Longimicrobium terrae: one gene and its partner. The protein of the gene in region 2 interacts with the protein of the main gene of each other region in a pairwise test. Links are inferred from orthologs where the notes say so. Each region holds a gene or a part of one and is shown on either strand. Other genes may lie near its edges.

Region 1 (3,317 bases), on a different replicon or contig from region 2:
CCCGACCGAATGGATTCGGCGGGGCGGCGTACCGTCCGTCGGAAAGAATCTTAGGGTCCTGCTCGTCATGGCCAGCCGGGCTGAAGTGACCGGGAGAGGACCCGGGCGGCAGGGCCGCCCGGTGTCCGCGGACCGGCATGCGGGCGATGCCCGCATGCCGGACCCCCGGCCGACTACTTCAGCTCGACAGTCGCGCCCTGCTCGACCAGCTTGGCCTTCATGGCTTCGGCCTCGTCCTTGGTGGCGGCTTCCTTGACGGTCTTGGGAGCGCCGTCCACCAGGTCCTTGGCTTCCTTCAGGCCCAGGCCGGTCAGCTCGCGCACGACCTTGATGACCTGGATCTTCTTTTCGCCGGCGCCCATCAGGACGACGTCGAACTCGGTCTTTTCTTCCACGGCCGGAGCAGCCGGGCCGGCCGGGCCGGCGGCCATGGCCACCGGGGCAGCCGCGGTCACGCCGAACTTCTCTTCAAAAGCCTTCACGAACTCCGACAGTTCGATCACGGTCATGTTGCCGATCGCGTCGAGCAGCTCGTCACGGGTAAGCGTCGCCATCTCAGGGCTCCTTGGTATCTAGCGGTTCGTACAAGAATCGAAAATCGGGTTCCGGCGCGGGGCCGGTCACAGTCCACACGTCGCGGCGAACCGGGGCTCGCCGCGGCGGTCAGGCCGAAGCCTCTTCCTTCTGCTGCCGGAGCTGGTCGACCGCGCGGGCGAACCCGGCGATCAGCTGGTTCATTCCGCCGGCCAGACGCGCCATGGGCTGCTGCAGCCCGCCGGCGATCTGGGACAGAAGCACTTCGCGCGACGGCAGGTTGGCCAGCTGGCGCACCTGCGCGGCGTCGAATGCCTGCGAACCCACCACGCCCACCTTGATGGCGGGACGGTCGCCGAACTCCTTGGCGAAGTCGGTGATCACCTTGGCGGCGGCCGCGGCGTCGCTGCGCCCGATCACCACCCCGGTGGGTCCGTTGAAGAACCCGGCGACGTCGGGGATTTCAAGCCCCTGGATCGCCCGCTTGGCGAGCGTGTTCTTCACCACCACGTACTCCACGCCTTCCTTGCGGAGACGCGCCCGGAACTGCGTGATCTGCTTCACGCTCAGCCCGGTGAAGTCCGTCAGGTAGAACCCGCTGGCGCCGTCCAGCCGCTGCTGGAGCTCGGCGACGACGACGTCCTTCTCGTCTTTCTTCATCGCTCAGCCCCGCCGGTAAAGGTTGGCATCGACCGTGACGCCGGGGCCCATGGTGCTGGAGACGGTGATCCCCCGCACGTAGGTTCCCTTGGCCGCGGCCGGCTTGGCCCGGATGACCGTGTCCATGAAGGCGGTCAGGTTTTCCTCGAGCTTGGTGGGCTCGAAGCTGACCTTGCCGATGGGCACGTGCACGTTGCCCGTGCGGTCCACGCGGAACTCGATCTTGCCGGCCTTGATCTCGCGAACAGCCCGGCTCACGTCCATGGTGACCGTCCCCGCCTTGGGGGTCGGCATCAGGCCGCGGGGGCCCAGGATGCGGCCGAGCTGGCCCACCTGGCCCATCATGTCGGGCGTGGCGACGCAGACGTCAAAGTCCAGCCACCCGTCCTTGATCCGCTGAACGTACTCGGCGCCCACGAAATCGGCGCCTGCTTCCTCGGCCTCACGCGCGCGGTCGCCCTGGGCGATCACGAGCACGCGGGCGGTCTTCCCCGTACCATGGGGAAGGACGACGGCTCCGCGAACGATCTGGTCCGCGTGCCTGGGGTCCACACCGAGCCGGACGGCGACCTCGACGGTCTCGTCAAACTTGGCGAAGCTCAGCTCCTTGACGAGGCTTACGGCCTCGGTGGGCTGAAACGTGGTACCCTCGGGCACACGGGCCTGCGCGTCGCGGAACTTCTTCCCGTGCTTTGGCATGTACCCCCTCGGGCGAAGTTGAACTGGAGTCCTCCCACCGGGCCTTCGCCGGGCGCCCCGGTGGTTCAATGGACGGGAATCAGGCCGCGTCCCCGAAGGGACGAAAGGGCGGGAGACCGCTTTCTGGGCTCCGGCCGGATTCCGCTTCTCCCGCCTCCGGCAGACACCGGGCTTTCACGCGGCGGCTGTCGTAGTGAAAGAAGTGCCCAGTGCTCAGTGCCCGGTGCCCAGCAACTGGGCACCTGGTACTGGGCACCTGGTACTTCTGTTATCCCTTGACTTCGACGCCCATCGAGCGGGCCGTTCCGGCGATCTGGCGCATGGCGCCCTCGACGTCGGCCGCGTTCAGGTCGGGCATCTTGGTTTCGGCGATCGTGCGCAGCTGCTCCTGCGTGATCGTGCCCACCTTGGTCTTCTTGGACGAGGCGCTTCCCTTGTCCAGGCCCACGGCCTTCTTGATCAGCACCGCCGCCGGAGGCGTCTTGGTGATGAACGTGAAGCTGCGGTCGGCGTACACCGTGATCTCGACGGGAATGATCATTCCCGGCTGTCCCTGGGTGCGCGCGTTGAACTGCTTGCAGAACTCCATGATGTTCACGCCGTGCTGGCCCAGCGCGGGGCCGACGGGGGGCGCGGGGTTGGCCGCGCCCGCGGGAACCTGGAGCTTGATGAATCCGGTGACTTTCTTCGCCATCTCAGCCTCTGATCAACGTCCGCTCAGAATCCGCGGAGCTGCGTGTAGTCCAGTTCGATGGAGGTGGGCCGCCCGAAGAGGGAAACCTCGACCTTCACCTTGCCCTTTTCGTGGTCGATGCCCTGAACGGTGCCGCTGAATTCCTTGAACGGTCCGTCCGTTACCTCCACCACCTGTCCGATGGTGAAGGGAATCAGCACCACCGGCGCTTCCGCCGCGGCGGGGGCCTCGACTTCCTGGCCCAGCACCTTGGCCAGCTCCTCATCCGTCAGGGGCTGGGGTTCGGAACCGGTGCCCAGGAACTTGATCACGCCCTGAATGCCGTTGATCAGGTGCGAGTTGCGCTGGTTGTACACCATCTTCACCAGCACGTACCCCGGGTACAGCTTGCGGGTGACGGTCACGCGCTTGCCGTTGCGAAGCTCCACCTCTTCACGGGTGGGGACCATCACTTCCTGGATCTGCTTGTCTTCGGGCTCGCCCAGCTCCTCGTCGATGCGGCGCTGAATGAGGCGCTGCACCTTGTTCTCGTGCCCCGAATAGCTCTGGATCGCGTACCACTTGGCGTCTGCCATGGGTTCACTCAGCCGGCGAACAGGGACGTGAGCACTTCAAGGAGATTGCGGATCCCGAAGTCGATGACAAAGGTGATGGCCGCCATGGCGAACATGAACGCCACGATGATTCCCGTGGAGTTCTGCAGCTGCGCCCGGTCGGGCCAGGTCACCTT
Region 2 (3,804 bases):
GCCAGCGTTCCGCCGGGACCGATGTCCGCCGCCGCGTACTGCACGCCCGCCGCCGCATCCACCCCGAAATCCACCGTTCGCGCCACGTTCGGGTGAAGCAGGCGCGCGGCCAGCTTGCCCTGCCGCGTGCCGCGCTCCCGCTCCTCCGCGGACGCGGGCAGCGGGATCATGCGCAGCGCCACCTCTCGCTCCGCGCGCCCATCCATGGCGCGAAACACGGCGCCGCTGCCCTCGCCGGCGAGAACTTCCAGCACACGGAAGCGGTCGGCGAGCAGCGAACCGGGAACGATGGGGGCGGGGCTGGACATCAAGGCGTCCGGGATGGGAGGATCGACGCGGCTCGCCAGGCGAACGGCGGCGCGGGTTTGACGCGGGCCTGGCTGTCCGCCGCGTGGCGGGGAACAGACTGGCGCAGTTCAGATGGGGATACGCAAAGTAGTACGCGTCCGCATCAGGGTCAACGATTTCGTACGCCGTGGCGACCCCGCGCAACCCGTGCGGCGTTTGTCCCGTACGGTGTGCACCGCCTGTCCCCCGCGCGCGACAGGCGCGATGACAACCAAAGGGTGATCCATGCGGTCAAACGAAGCTGCGCCAAGGACTTTCGGCAGATCCGCGGGCGGATGCGCCGGGCACGCGAGGTGCCTTTCAGGCGTGCGCATCCCGGTGGGATGTGGAAAGGAAATGAATCAAAATGGAACTGATCCGTACATATCTGGAGAGCTCGCCCACGCGGTTTCAGGCGTACTTGGCGCTGCAGTGCGCGCTGATGCGCCGGTTTGAGGCGCGCGGCGGAACGAGCGAGGATTTCTGCCGTCGTCTGGCACCGGCGTTTCACCGGCGGTACGGGGCGATGCTGCGGGAGGACTAGAGGGACTGCAGGGAATGGGGAATAGGTAACAGACGAGCCGCCTCCCGAGGATGATCCGGGAGGCGGCTCTTCTGTTCGATCAAATGTATCCGGTGTGGCGGGAGACGAGGATGGATGGCCATCCCCGCGTTCCCCCGCCACCCTGCGTCCTCCGCGCGAAGTCCATTCGCGGCGCCCGCCATACACGAGCGCGGGCGCCGCAAACCGCTGGATCAGTACGCGTTGTCCGTCGTCGTGGCGGCGGCCGTTTCCTGGAAGCGCGCCGACATCGTCGGCTGGTGCACATCCAGCTCGCGCGTGCGGATCTTTTCCACCAGCTCGGCAATCACCTCATCCACCGGCGCGACCCGCTGCTCCTTGACCTTGTGGCGCCGCACCGCCGCCGTGCCCTGCTCCTGCTCGCGCTCGCCGACGACCAGGATGTACGGCACCTTCTGCTTCTCCGCCTGCCGCACGCGGTAGTTGAGCGACTCGTACTGCTGCAGTTCCGTGCGGATTCCCGCCTTGCGCAGCTTTGCCGTCACCTCGCGCGCGTAATCCAGGTGCTTCTCATCGGAGATGGGGAGCACCACGGCCTGCACCGGCGCCAGCCAGAGCGGGAAGGCGCCCGCGAAGTGCTCCACGATCACGCCGATGAAGCGCTCCATTGACCCGAAGATGGCGCGGTGGATGACGATCGGGCGCTGGCGCGTTCCGTCCTGCGCCGTGTACTCCAGATCGAACCGCTGCGGCAGCTGGAAGTCCAGCTGAATCGTTCCGCACTGCCACTTGCGGCCCAGGCTGTCCTGGATGCTGATGTCGATCTTGGGGCCATAGAAGGCGCCGTCGCCCTCATCCACCGAAAACTCCCGCCCGCCCGCCGTGAGCGCGGCGGACAGCGCCGCTTCGGCCGCGTTCCACGTTTCCAGCTCGCCCATGTACTTTTCCGGGCGCGTGGAAAGCTTCATCACGTACTCCAGCCCGAACGTGGAGTAGAAGCGGTCCACCAGTTCCAGAACCTGAAGGATCTCGTCCTGCACCTGCTCGTTCGTGATGAAGATGTGCGCGTCGTCCTGCACGAAGCTGCGCGTGCGCAGCAGGCCGTGCAGCGCGCCCGTCACCTCGTTGCGGTGCAGCACCTGGTTTTCGGCGATGCGCAGCGGCAGGTCGCGGTAGCTGTGCGAGCGCGTCTTGTAGTACAGCATCGTGTCGGGGCAGTTCATGGGCTTCAGCAGCCAGTCGGGCTCGCCCTCGCCGTCCCGCACGATGTACATGTCCTCGTGGTAGTGCTCCCAGTGCCCGGACTGGTGGAACAGGTCGGGCTTGTACAGCACGGGATTCATGATCTCCTGATAGCCGTACTCCGGCATCAGCCCGCGCCAGAACTGGGCGAGCTCGTTGCGCACCACCAGCCCGCGCGGATGCCAGAGCGCGCCCGCGGCCCAGGGGTGGAACGAGAACAGGTCCAGCGCCTGGCCCAGCACGCGGTGGTCGCGCGCCTTGGCTTCTTCCACAAAGGCGAGGTACGCCTTGAGCGCGTCGCGGCTGTCCCACGCCGTGCCGCTCACCCGCTGCAGCGACGGGTTCTGCTCGCCGCGCCAGTGCGCCGGTGAGGCGGCAAGCAGCTTTACGTTCTGGCAGAAGCTCGTGTCGGGCACGTGAGGCCCGGCGCACAGGTCCACGAAGTCGCCGTTGCGGTAGAACGTGACCGTCTGGTCCGCCAGCTTTTCCAGGATCTCCAGCTTGTACCGCTCGCCGCGGTCGCGCATGAACTCCACCGCCTCGGCGTGCGGAACCACGGCGCGCTCAAATTTCTGCCGCTGCTTGGAAACGTCCTTCATCCCCTCCTGCACCGCCGCCAGCTCCTCCGGCGTCAGCGGGCTGTCGACGTGCACGTCGTAAAAGAAGCCGTGCTCCGTCGCCGGCCCGATGGCGAACGTGGCCTCGGGGCGCACGCCGCGCAGCGCCGTCGCCATCACGTGCGCCGACGAGTGGCGGATGCGGCGAAGCTTTTCGTCATTCGGCAGCGCCTTGAACTCGTCGGGCGCCACGGGCTGCCAGTCGCGCTCCTGCAGCCAGCTGTTCCAATCCGTCATGTGAGCGTTCTCCGTCCTGTATCGTGTGCGGCCCGCGCGGGCCGTGATGATTTCTGTCGATTTCCGTCAGCAAACCGGGAGATTAACGGCCTGCACCGCCCCGCGCCACTCATCCGCCGAACAGAAAGGCCGCCCCCGTTGCGGGAGGCGGCCTGTATGTACGACGAGTGGATGCTCACCCTGCCGCGCGGGCGAGCTTCGTCGGGACGGTGCCGGTAGTGGTTCGCGTGTGCTGGCCCAGAAGCCGGACGAACGTGTCGGCGATGGCCGACCACGAGAAGTGGCTGGCCGTGTACGCGGCCGCGCGGCGCGACGCCTCCGCCACCAGGGCGCGGTCAGCCCGGTAGCGCAGAATCACCCGCTCGAACGCCTCGGCGTCGCGGCTGGGCACCAGGTGCCCGTTTTCTCCCTCGCGAATCACGTCGCTGATCCCTTCCAGGTCCGCGGCCACGACCGGCATTCCGCACAGCCCGGCCTCCAGCATCACCACGCCGAATCCCTCCATGTCGCCCTTGACCGGGATGTTGGGCATCACGAACAGGTCGGCCCCGCCGTACAGCGTCGTCAGCATGGACTCCGACACCTTGCCCAGCATGCGCACGTTGCGCTGCACGCCGTTGCGGGTGATGGCTTCCTGAATGCGCGGCGTCATGGGGCCCTCGCCGGTGATCAGGTACACCACGTCGCGCGGCAGCCGCGGCATGACCGTGTCGGTAAACCACTGAAATCCCTTGCGCTCCTGGTGCCGCCCCACGCTCACCAGGATGAGCGCGTCTTCCGGAATGCTCGCGCCGGACTCGCCGATGGCGCGCAGCAGTTCCGCCCGCGCCGCGCGCCGGTCGCGCGGCGCGCCGAACA

What was found.
Region 1: the proteins of thrS (region 2) and rplA interact in binary tests that used the Escherichia coli proteins (3 or more experiments, as listed by UniProt). The link is inferred for Longimicrobium terrae from one-to-one orthologs.

Annotation. Positions count from the first base shown.
Region 1 is NZ_JACHIA010000001.1:333,530-336,846, forward strand. The notes cover bases 46-2,831. They hold rplA (50S ribosomal protein L1), read right to left. Parts: upstream 1,894-2,831; coding sequence 1,198-1,893; downstream 46-1,197. Other genes in these bases: rplL (50S ribosomal protein L7/L12), read right to left, coding at 174-554; rplJ (50S ribosomal protein L10), read right to left, coding at 664-1,194; rplK (50S ribosomal protein L11), read right to left, coding at 2,162-2,587; nusG (transcription termination/antitermination protein NusG), read right to left, coding at 2,611-2,831. In the rest of the region: more of nusG, read right to left, coding at 2,832-3,162; preprotein translocase subunit SecE, read right to left, coding at 3,171-3,317. UniProt on the Escherichia coli protein: One of the primary rRNA binding proteins, it binds very close to the 3'-end of the 23S rRNA. Forms part of the L1 stalk. It is often not seen in high-resolution crystal structures, but can be seen in cryo_EM and 3D reconstruction models.
Region 2 is NZ_JACHIA010000009.1:134,453-138,256, forward strand. What follows is about bases 516-3,405. They hold thrS (threonine--tRNA ligase), read right to left. Parts: upstream 2,947-3,405; coding sequence 1,084-2,946; downstream 516-1,083. Other genes in these bases: HNQ61_RS15690 (hypothetical protein), read left to right, coding at 695-871; HNQ61_RS15700 (glycosyltransferase family 4 protein), read right to left, coding at 3,122-3,405. Also shown: HNQ61_RS15685 (TonB family protein), read right to left, coding at 1-308; more of HNQ61_RS15700, read right to left, coding at 3,406-3,804. UniProt on the Escherichia coli protein: Catalyzes the attachment of threonine to tRNA(Thr) in a two-step reaction: L-threonine is first activated by ATP to form Thr-AMP and then transferred to the acceptor end of tRNA(Thr). The rate-limiting step is amino acid activation in the presence of tRNA.